DNA from 3 places in the Citrobacter sp. Cm046 genome. Region 3 is predicted to be linked to each of the others. Evidence: predicted binding sites of a transcription regulator. Region 3 holds the regulator's gene; each other region holds the start of a gene.
What was found. The regulator CRP, encoded in region 3, controls carbon source genes, mostly activating them, when cyclic AMP is high. The targets are predictions, from matches to a motif close to ATGTGANNNNNNTCACAT.
Positions count from the first base shown of each region.

Region 1: a site for CRP is predicted at 1,792-1,809, ahead of glpT (glycerol-3-phosphate transporter). Genes of this name have one in related genera too.
Region 2: a site for CRP is predicted at 1,332-1,349, ahead of OGX98_RS07300 (beta-galactosidase). Genes of this name have one in related genera too.

Region 1 covers NZ_JAOWGP010000043.1:201,551-204,837, forward strand. Annotated here, with positions in the region: gene glpQ (glycerophosphodiester phosphodiesterase) at 1-320, opposite strand, end outside; gene glpT (glycerol-3-phosphate transporter) at 324-1,682, opposite strand; gene glpA (anaerobic glycerol-3-phosphate dehydrogenase subunit A) at 1,953-3,287, shown strand, end outside.
Region 2 covers NZ_JAOWGP010000036.1:133,698-136,984, reverse strand. Annotated here, with positions in the region: gene OGX98_RS07310 (class I SAM-dependent DNA methyltransferase) at 1-31, opposite strand, end outside; gene OGX98_RS07305 (LacI family DNA-binding transcriptional regulator) at 207-1,286, shown strand; gene OGX98_RS07300 (beta-galactosidase) at 1,440-3,287, shown strand, end outside.
Region 3 covers NZ_JAOWGP010000026.1:18,389-21,675, reverse strand. Annotated here, with positions in the region: gene OGX98_RS01010 (YccS/YhfK family putative transporter) at 1-1,481, opposite strand, end outside; gene crp (cAMP-activated global transcriptional regulator CRP) at 1,533-2,165, opposite strand; gene OGX98_RS01000 (OsmC family protein) at 2,475-2,882, shown strand; gene OGX98_RS00995 (phosphoribulokinase) at 2,970-3,287, opposite strand, start outside.

The DNA of each region.
Region 1 (3,287 bases), on a different contig from region 3:
TCCAACGTAAAGTCGATAGCGTAGTAACGTCCATCTTTACGGGCACGATCCGGAAAGCGTTCGGCAACGTCGGTTACACGGTCAAGATAGTGGTCATGCAGGACGACCAGATGGTCGTCCTTAGTCATCACCAAATCCTGCTCCAGATAATCCGCACCCTGCGCATAGGCCATCGCTTTTGCGGGCAGCGTATGCTCCGGTAAATAGCCGCTTGCTCCACGGTGTGCAATCACAATCTTGTCTGCAGCGATGGCCGCACTGCTGACCACCATACCGGTCAACATCAGCGCTACGCTGAGACTTTTCAATGTCGTTTTCATCTATTAGCCCCCGTTACGCTTCAGTTCCATCTCTTTGTGATGACGTTTTTCACCAATCATGACGACCACCAGCAGAATAACCGCCAGCACGCTGCCGCCAATCATCACCATAAAGCCGCCATCCCAGCCGAAGAAGTCAACGGTGTAACCGACAATGGCGCTTGCCGCCACAGAACCGCCCAGGTAACCGAACAGTCCGGTAAAGCCTGCCGCCGTACCCGCCGCTTTTTTCGGTGCCAGTTCCAGCGCATGCAGACCGATCAACATTACCGGGCCGTAGATCAGGAAGCCGATGATAATCATACAAGCCATATCAACGTTCGGGTTTCCTGCCGGGTTCATCCAGTAGACGATCGTCGCAATAGTCACCAGCGTCATAAAGAACACACCGGTTGCGCCACGGTTACCACGGAAGACTTTATCCGACATCCAGCCGCATAACAGGGTGCCCGGGATACCTGCGTATTCATATAAGAAGTAAGCCCAGGAAGATTTATCCAGTGCGAAATGCTTCACTTCTTTCAGATAGGTCGGCGACCAGTCAAGGATGCCGTAACGCAGTAAATAGACGAACACGTTGGCGATGGCGATGTACCACAACAGTTTGTTCGGCAGAACGTACTGCATGAAGATCTGCTTCGCAGTCAGCTCTTCTTCTGCTTTTTCGTTGTAATCATCCGGATAGTCGTTCTTGTACTCTTCAATCGGCGGCAGACCGCAGGACTGCGGGGTATCGCGCATCAGAGCAAAGGCAAACAGGGCAACAACAATCGCGCCAAATGCCGGCATGTACAGCGCCGCTTTCCAGTCGTTAAACCAGGCCATCCCCAGCAGGAACAGCAGCGGTGGCAGACCACCACCAACGTTATGCGCGCAGTTCCAGACGGAAACGATGCCACCACGCTCTTTCTGTGACCACCAGTGCACCATGGTACGGCCACACGGCGGCCAGCCCATCCCCTGGAACCAACCGCAGAGGAACAACAGCACAAACATCACGGCAATGCTCGATGTCGCCCACGGTACAAAGCCCATAAACAACATCACTGCCGCAGCCAGAATCAAACCAGCGGGCAGGAAAACGCGCGGATTCGAGCGGTCCGAAACGGACCCCATGATGAATTTCGAAAAACCATAAGCGATGGAGATACCAGACAACGCAAAGCCCAGATCGCCACGAGAGAAACCCTGCTCAACCAGATAAGGCATCGCCAGGGCAAAGTTCTTACGTACCAGGTAGTACGCGGCGTAACCAAAAAAGATCCCCAAGAAAATCTGCCAGCGCAATCGACGATAGGTCGGATCGATCTCCGCTGCAGGCAAACGCGCTTTGTGTGGCGCCGGTTTAAAAATGCTCAACATATTGTAGCCTCCGTGGCCGTCTTTCGTTCGAAGGAAACACTGCAGTTTGTCGTAACAACCCTACCGCTCCCAGTGTGGCCGCGATGTTAAGGAATCATTCGGTGCAATAATGTGAATTACAGCACATATTGTTACAGTTTTATGACAAATGTTCATAAAGACGCACGGAATCACGTTTCATTTTCGAATTATGAGCGATTATGCGCGAAATCAAACAATCCATGTTTTTTATGTGGCTAAATGATAAAAAACGAACTGTGAGGAAAAACAATGAAAACTCGCGACTCGCAAACAAGTGACGTGATTATCATTGGTGGAGGAGCAACAGGTGCAGGGATCGCACGCGACTGTGCCCTGCGCGGCTTGCGCGTCATCTTAGTAGAGCGCCACGATATCGCTACGGGCGCAACGGGGCGTAACCATGGTCTGCTGCACAGCGGTGCGCGCTACGCCGTCACCGACGCTGAATCTGCTCGCGAATGCATCAGCGAAAACCAAATTCTGAAACGTATCGCCCGCCATTGCGTCGAGCCGACGGACGGTCTGTTTATTACGCTGCCGGAGGATGAACTCTCCTTCCAGGCCACCTTTATTCGCGCCTGTGAAGAAGCGGGCATCCGCGCAGAAGCGATAGACCCGCGGCAGGCGCGCATTATCGAACCGGCGGTAAACCCGCAACTGATTGGCGCAGTAAAAGTCCCGGACGGTACCGTGGATCCCTTCCGTTTAACCGCAGCCAATATGCTGGACGCACGCGAGCACGGAGCCGTGATCTTAACGGCCCATGAAGTGACCGGACTGATTCGTGAAGGAGCGACCGTCTGCGGCGTGAACGTACGTAACCATCTTACGGGTGAGATGCAATCCCTGCATGCACCGGTAGTGGTGAATGCCGCCGGGATCTGGGGTCAGCGTATTGCGGAATATGCCGATCTGAGCATTCGCATGTTCCCGGCGAAAGGTTCGCTGCTGATCATGGATCATCGCATTAACCAGCATGTCATCAACCGCTGTCGTAAGCCGTCCGACGCCGATATTCTGGTGCCTGGCGATACCATCTCGCTGATCGGTACGACCTCACAACACATTGATTACGACGATATCGACAGCAACCGTGTCACCGCAGAAGAGGTGGATATTCTGTTGCGTGAAGGCGAGAAGCTGGCACCGATTATGGCGAAAACGCGCATTTTACGCGCTTACTCCGGCGTGCGTCCTCTGGTTGCCAGTGATGATGACCCTAGCGGTCGCAACGTCAGCCGCGGCATTGTGCTGTTCGATCACGCCGAACGCGACGGGCTGGATGGGTTTATCACTATCACTGGCGGGAAGCTTATGACCTACCGCCTGATGGCGGAATGGGCGACCGACGCAGTATGTCGCAAACTGGGTAATTCCCGCCCTTGTACCACGGCGGATACCGCACTGCCTGGGTCGCAGGAATCTACCGAGCACACGCTAAAACGCGTCATCTCTTTGCCAGCACCACTTCGTGGCTCAGCGGTATACCGTCACGGCGATCGCACTCCAGCCTGGCTTAGCGAAGGTCGTCAGCACCGCAGTCTGGTCTGTGAATGCGAAGCGGTCACGGCGGGAGAAGTGCAA
Region 2 (3,287 bases), on a different contig from region 3:
ACAGAATGTTCTTTGCCTCCAGATCACTCACAATTTCCTCACTATTTTTTGATATATCATTATGTTAAATATGGCAACCATAGACCACAGGGAGCGATTTGCTGAAAGCTTCTTTCTCCGAAATGAGCCTCGCAGAACAATGCCACAAATGACGAAAAACCTTTCATGGTGTGGCATGATAGCGCGTGGATAACATGGAAATCAGGGTGGTAAATGTGAAACCGGTAACGCTATACGATGTTGCAGACCATGCAGGAGTCTCTTACCAGACCGTCTCCCGCGTCGTGAATCAGGCCAGCCACGTTTCCGCGAAAACCCGTCAGAAAGTTGAGGCCGCAATGGCGGAACTTAACTATATCCCCAACCGCGTCGCACAGCAGCTTGCGGGCAAGCAAACGCCGCTTATCGGCGTGGTGACCGCAAACCTTGCTCTGCATGCACCCTCGCAAATTGTTGCCGCCATTAAATCTCGCGCCGACCAGTCCGGGGCCAGTGTGGTGATTGCGATGGTTGAGCGTAGCGGTATGCAAGCGTGTAAATCGGCGGTACATAACCTGCTGTCACAGCGTGTGACCGGGCTTATCATCAACTATCCGCTTGATGAAGAGGACGCCATTGCCGTTGCCGCCTCCTGCGCCCCGGTGCCGGTGCTGTTTCTTGATGTCTCGGATCAATCCCCAATTAACAGCGTGATTTTCTCCCATGACGATGGCGCGCGACTGGGCGTAGAACATCTGGTACAGCATGGCCATCAACGTATCGCTCTGTTAGCCGGACCGAATACCTCAGTCTCGGCACGGCTCAGACACGCGGGCTGGCATAAGTATCTGGCGCACTACCAGCTACAACCGACGGTGGAAATGGAAGGCGACTGGAGCGCTATGTCCGGTTTTCATCAAACCATGCAGATGCTTAACGACGGTAACATCCCTACCGCTATGCTGGTCGCCAATGATCAAATGGCACTGGGCGCGATGCGGGCAATAAGCGAATTTGGCCTGCGGGTCGCAACCGACATCTCGGTAATTGGCTATGATGACACCGAAGACAGCTCCTGTTATATCCCGCCGCTGACCACAATAAAGCAGGATTTCCCGATGCTTGGACAAACCAGCGTCGACAAACTATTACAGCTTTCACAGGGTGGATCCGCCCCGGGTAACCAGCTTCTGCCCGTTACGCTGGTTGAGCGAAAAACCGTTCTGCCGCCGAATACTCAGACCGCTACCGCTCAGGGACTCGCGGAGTCTTTAATGCAGCTGGCCCGCCAAATTTCTCGTCTTTAACACTCCATGGGGAAGTTATCATCTTTATCTCGCATACCTGAATTTATGTGATTTAGTTCAATTATTATTCACCCTCCCCTTTACAAAATAATCGACTCCCACGTATGTTCAATAAAATTGTGAGCGAATAACAAATTTAACCAGGATACTGCCATGACCCTGAACACGGATTCACTCGCCGCCGTACTGAAACGCCGCGACTGGGAAAACCCCGGCGTGACACAACTCAATCGCCTGGAGGCTCACCCGCCTTTTTGTAGCTGGCGCTCAGCGGATGATGCCCGCAGGAACAGTCGCGCTGCGCAATTGCGTTCACTGAATGGTGAGTGGAAATTTGCCTGGTTTGCTTCGCCAGAAGCGGTACCTGAAAGCTGGCTTGAAAACGATCTGCCGCAGGCGGATACCATCGTGGTGCCTTCTAACTGGCAGATGAGCGGTTATGACGTACCAATCTACTCCAACATTACCTATCCGTTTCCGGTCAACCCCCCGTACGTTCCGGCTGAGAACCCAACCGGATGTTACTCGCTCACATTTAGTGTAGATGAAGGCTGGCTACTTGAGGGCCAGACTCGCGTTATTTTTGATGGTGTCAATTCTGCATTTCATCTGTGGTGCAATGGTCGCTGGGTCGGCTACGGTCAGGACAGTCGTCTGCCTTCCGAATTTGATCTTAGCAATTTCCTGACTCGCGGTGAAAACCGTCTGGCGGTGATGGTGCTACGCTGGAGCGATGGTAGCTATCTGGAAGACCAGGACATGTGGCGTATGAGCGGTATTTTCCGCGACGTTTCTCTGCTGCACAAACCCACGACGCAAATCCGCGATCTGCGTGTCAACACCCGCTTTAACGATGACTTCAGTCGCGCAGTGCTGGAAGCGGAAGTCAGGGTGGCGGGCAACGAGAGCGAAGATTTACGCGTCACCCTACAATTGTGGGATGGTGAAACACTGATCAGCGATACCACCGCCCTGTTAGGCAGCGAGATCATTGATGAGCGCGGGGCTTACAACGATCGCACTTCGCTGCGTCTGAATGTTGAAAACCCGGCGCTGTGGAGCGCAGAAACACCCAATCTGTACCGCGCTGTTGTACAGTTACATACAGCCAACGGCACACTGATTGAAGCAGAAGCCTGCGATGTCGGCTTTCGTCAGGTGAGCATTGAAAATGGTCTGCTCCTGTTAAACGGCAAGCCACTATTGATTCGCGGAACCAACCGGCATGAACATCACCCGAAAAACGGTCAGGTGATGGACGAAGCGACGATGCTGCAGGACATCATCCTGATGAAGCAGAACAACTTCAATGCCGTACGCTGCTCCCATTATCCGAATCATCCGCTGTGGTACACCCTGTGCGATCGCTACGGGCTGTACGTAGTGGATGAAGCCAATATCGAAACCCACGGCATGGTGCCGATGAATCGCCTGACCGACAATCCAGACTGGCTGCCAGCCATGAGTCAGCGCGTCACGCGTATGGTGCAGCGCGATCGCAACCACCCCAGTATTATTATCTGGTCGCTGGGAAATGAATCCGGTCACGGCGTGAACCACGATGCCCTCTACCGCTGGATTAAATCAGAAGACCCGTCCCGCCCGGTGCAGTACGAAGGCGGGGGCGCAGATACCGCAGCAACAGACATCATCTGCCCAATGTATGCCCGCGTCGACCAGGATCAGCCTTTCCCGGCTGTGCCAAAATGGTCAATCAAAAAATGGCTGTCGATGCCCGGTGAGCTGCGCCCGTTAATCCTTTGCGAATACGCCCATGCGATGGGCAACAGCCTCGGCGGTTACGCTAAATACTGGCAGGCGTTTCGCCAGTACCCTCGCTTACAGGGCGGTTTCGTCTGGGACTGGGTGGATCAGTCGCTCATCAGATACGATGACGAAGGTAAGCCCTGGTCTGCCTACGGCGGTGACTTTGGCGACACGCCGAACGATCGTCAGTTCTGTATGAACGGTCTGGTGTTTGCCGATCGCACACCGCATCCA
Region 3 (3,287 bases):
CAGCCCATCACCGTATCGACAAAGCGCGGTACGATAAACTGCTCCCCATTCAGCGTCAGTAGTTGCAGGGTATACACTGCCGTGACAGTAAAACCTACTGTGGCCCAGCCGTAGTTTTTGCGGATAATCAGGTAGCTCACCAAAGTGATAAGCAACATAGCCGCCAGCGTGAAACCCTCGGGGATATGGAAGTGCAATGTGACGCCAGCGATGATAAGCCCAACGAGAGTACCTGCCGAGCGATGCAGAATACGCACCCGGGTTGCGCCGTAGCCATTTTGCGTGACGAACAATATCGTCATCAGGATCCAGTATGGTTTTGGCAAATGTAAGGCGCTACCCATCAGGCTGGCGATACTTAACATGACGCTGATACGCCCCGCATTACGCAGCGCAGGGGATTTAAACGACAAATAGCTTTTCAGAGCAGGGAGCAACGGCAATCGGCGCTGCTTATCAGCCATCAAATCCCGGGCATAAAGCGGGCGCTGGGTACGCAGAACGCGGGCAATGCGGCTAAAGTGCCAGTAGCAGAACTGTCCAACGGGATTATCCGGATGCTGCCTGGCAATTTTTTCCAGGGTGCCAATCTGCTTTTCCATTGAAAATCGCGTAGGCAAGCGGTGATACAAAATGTCATCTGCCAGCACTCGTAGTCGGGCGGCGACAGTTCGCGCATTCCAGCGAATCACCTGCTCTGCATGGCTGCGTTCGACCAGTTTCTGCACCTCTTCCGGTTGATGCAGGCTGACGGAAATATGCTCCTGTAAATCCAGAGCCTCCTGAAAGGCACGCAGCAGGCGTTTGTACTCATTGTTGTGATGCGCCGACAGCATGTGCATCTGCTGATAACACTGGGTAATGAGATCGACTGCTTTCTGCTGGCGTACCAGCAGCGGAGGCAGCGCTTTTTCAGGATCGATGTGCTGGGTCAGCAGACTGTATTTAGCCTCACAGTAATCGGCCAGTTCGCGGTATAGCAGGCTGAGTGATTCACGTAGCGGCTGCTCGCGCCACAGCCAAAACCAGAACCAGTTGAACAGACCGTACCACAATGTACCCAGCGCATAGATTAACAGTGGCTCCCAGACGGGCATGTTCCCGGCAAGGCTAAGCGTGAAAATTGCAGCAATGAGCGAGGCGGGCAACAATCGTGCATGCAGAGGACTTAACTCTGCAGTTACGCCGAGAATAAGCGTCAGGCCGGTGAGGATCAGCGGTAACGGTATGGTCTGCGCCAGCAGTAGTTGCATGATCAAACTGCATCCGGCAAACAGCGACGCACCAATAATTAAGCGTTTAAAAAAGCGTTTATGTGGGGTGTCAAGACCGGCAATGTTGCAGCAGGCTGGGACGAGGGAGAAAAGCAGCCCCAGATGTAGTTGACCGATGATAAGACCGACACCCACAGGTAAACACAGCACCAGCGTCTGTCGTAGTGCGTAGTTGATCTCGGGGTGATAAATCAGTCTTCGCCACATCAGTGTAAACAAAAATGGCGCATTACTGAGTAACGCGCCATTTTGGCGGAATTAACGTGTGCCGTAAACGACGATGGTTTTACCGTGCGCGGAGATCAGGTTTTGATCTTCCAGCATCTTCAGGATGCGACCAACGGTTTCACGGGAGCAACCCACGATCTGGCCAATTTCCTGACGGGTGATTTTGATCTGCATGCCGTCCGGGTGAGTCATCGCATCAGGTTGTTTCGCCAGGTTCAACAGCGTCTGGGCGATACGGCCTGTCACGTCGAGGAAGGCAAGGTTACCCACTTTCTCGGACGTAACTTGCAGACGACGAGCCATCTGGGAAGACAGACGCATCAGAATATCCGGGTTCACCTGGATTAACTGACGGAATTTTTTGTATGAAATTTCAGCGACTTCACATGCGGTTTTAGCTCGTACCCAGGCGCTACGTTCCTGGCCTTCTTCGAACAGGCCCAGTTCGCCAATAAAATCGCCCTGATTCAGATAAGAGAGGATCATTTCCTTCCCTTCTTCATCTTTGATCAGCACTGCCACTGAGCCTTTAACGATGTAATACAACGTTTCCGCTTTTTCACCCTGGTGAATCAGCGTGCTCTTCGATGGGTACTTATGAATATGGCAATGAGACAAGAACCATTCGAGAGTCGGGTCTGTTTGCGGTTTGCCAAGCACCATGCGCGGTTATCCTCTGTTATAAGCTGTCTCCAGAGCCAGAAAACGACGCTGCCTCTGGGGTTGCAAAAATGTGCTTCCCGCTACCTGGGAAGGGGGCTGCTAAAAAGTGCACTGCAGCCTGTAATGTGATGTCCTCTGCATACATGCAGTACGTCATTGTATTACTGTAGCATCCCGACTGTTTTAGCATAGCTTTCGCCGTGTGTCTCCTGGTGTCTCGCTTCAGCATGACGCAGGTCGCCTTCCGTTGCGAGAATTGTTATGTGCGCGTAATCTGTCAGGAAAATTGAAACATTGGAGTTACGAAATATGCAAGCGCGTGTAAAGTGGGTTGAGGGGTTAACCTTCCTTGGTGAGTCCGCCTCTGGCCACCAAATTCTGATGGACGGTAACTCCGGTGATAAAGCGCCGAGCCCGATGGAAATGGTGTTAATGGCTGCGGGTGGTTGCAGCGCAATTGATGTGGTGTCGATCCTGCAAAAGGGTCGCCAGGATGTGACCAACTGTGAAGTGAAACTCACCTCTGAACGTCGTGAAGAAGCACCGCGTCTTTTTACCCATATCAATCTGCATTTCATTGTCACCGGCCATGACCTGAAAGATGCCTCCGTGTCCCGCGCGGTAGATCTTTCGGCTGAGAAATATTGCTCCGTGGCGTTGATGCTGGAAAAAGCGGTGAATATCACCCATTCCTATGAAGTGATTGCTGCTTCGTAATGCACGCCTGATGGCGTCATACTTATCAGGCCTGCATGATGTAAACCCGTAGGCCGGATAAGGCATCAGCCGCCATCCGGCAACACTTCACTCGATCCTCTTTCCTTCCATCAGTCGTTGCACTAACGGCAGCATGATCAATTCCATTGCCAGCCCCATCTTGCCACCCGGTACGACTAACGTATTGATGTGGGAGATGAATGAACCCTGCAGCATCGCCAGCAACCAGGGATAATCGATCCCTTCCAGGTTGCGGAAATGAATCACCACAAAGCTCTCATCCAGTGACGGAATACTCTTGGCCGCAAAGGGATTGGAGGTGTCGACAGTTGGCACACGCTGGAAGTTAATATGCGTGCGGGAAAACTGTGGAGTGATGTAATTGATGTAGTCGTCCATTGAACG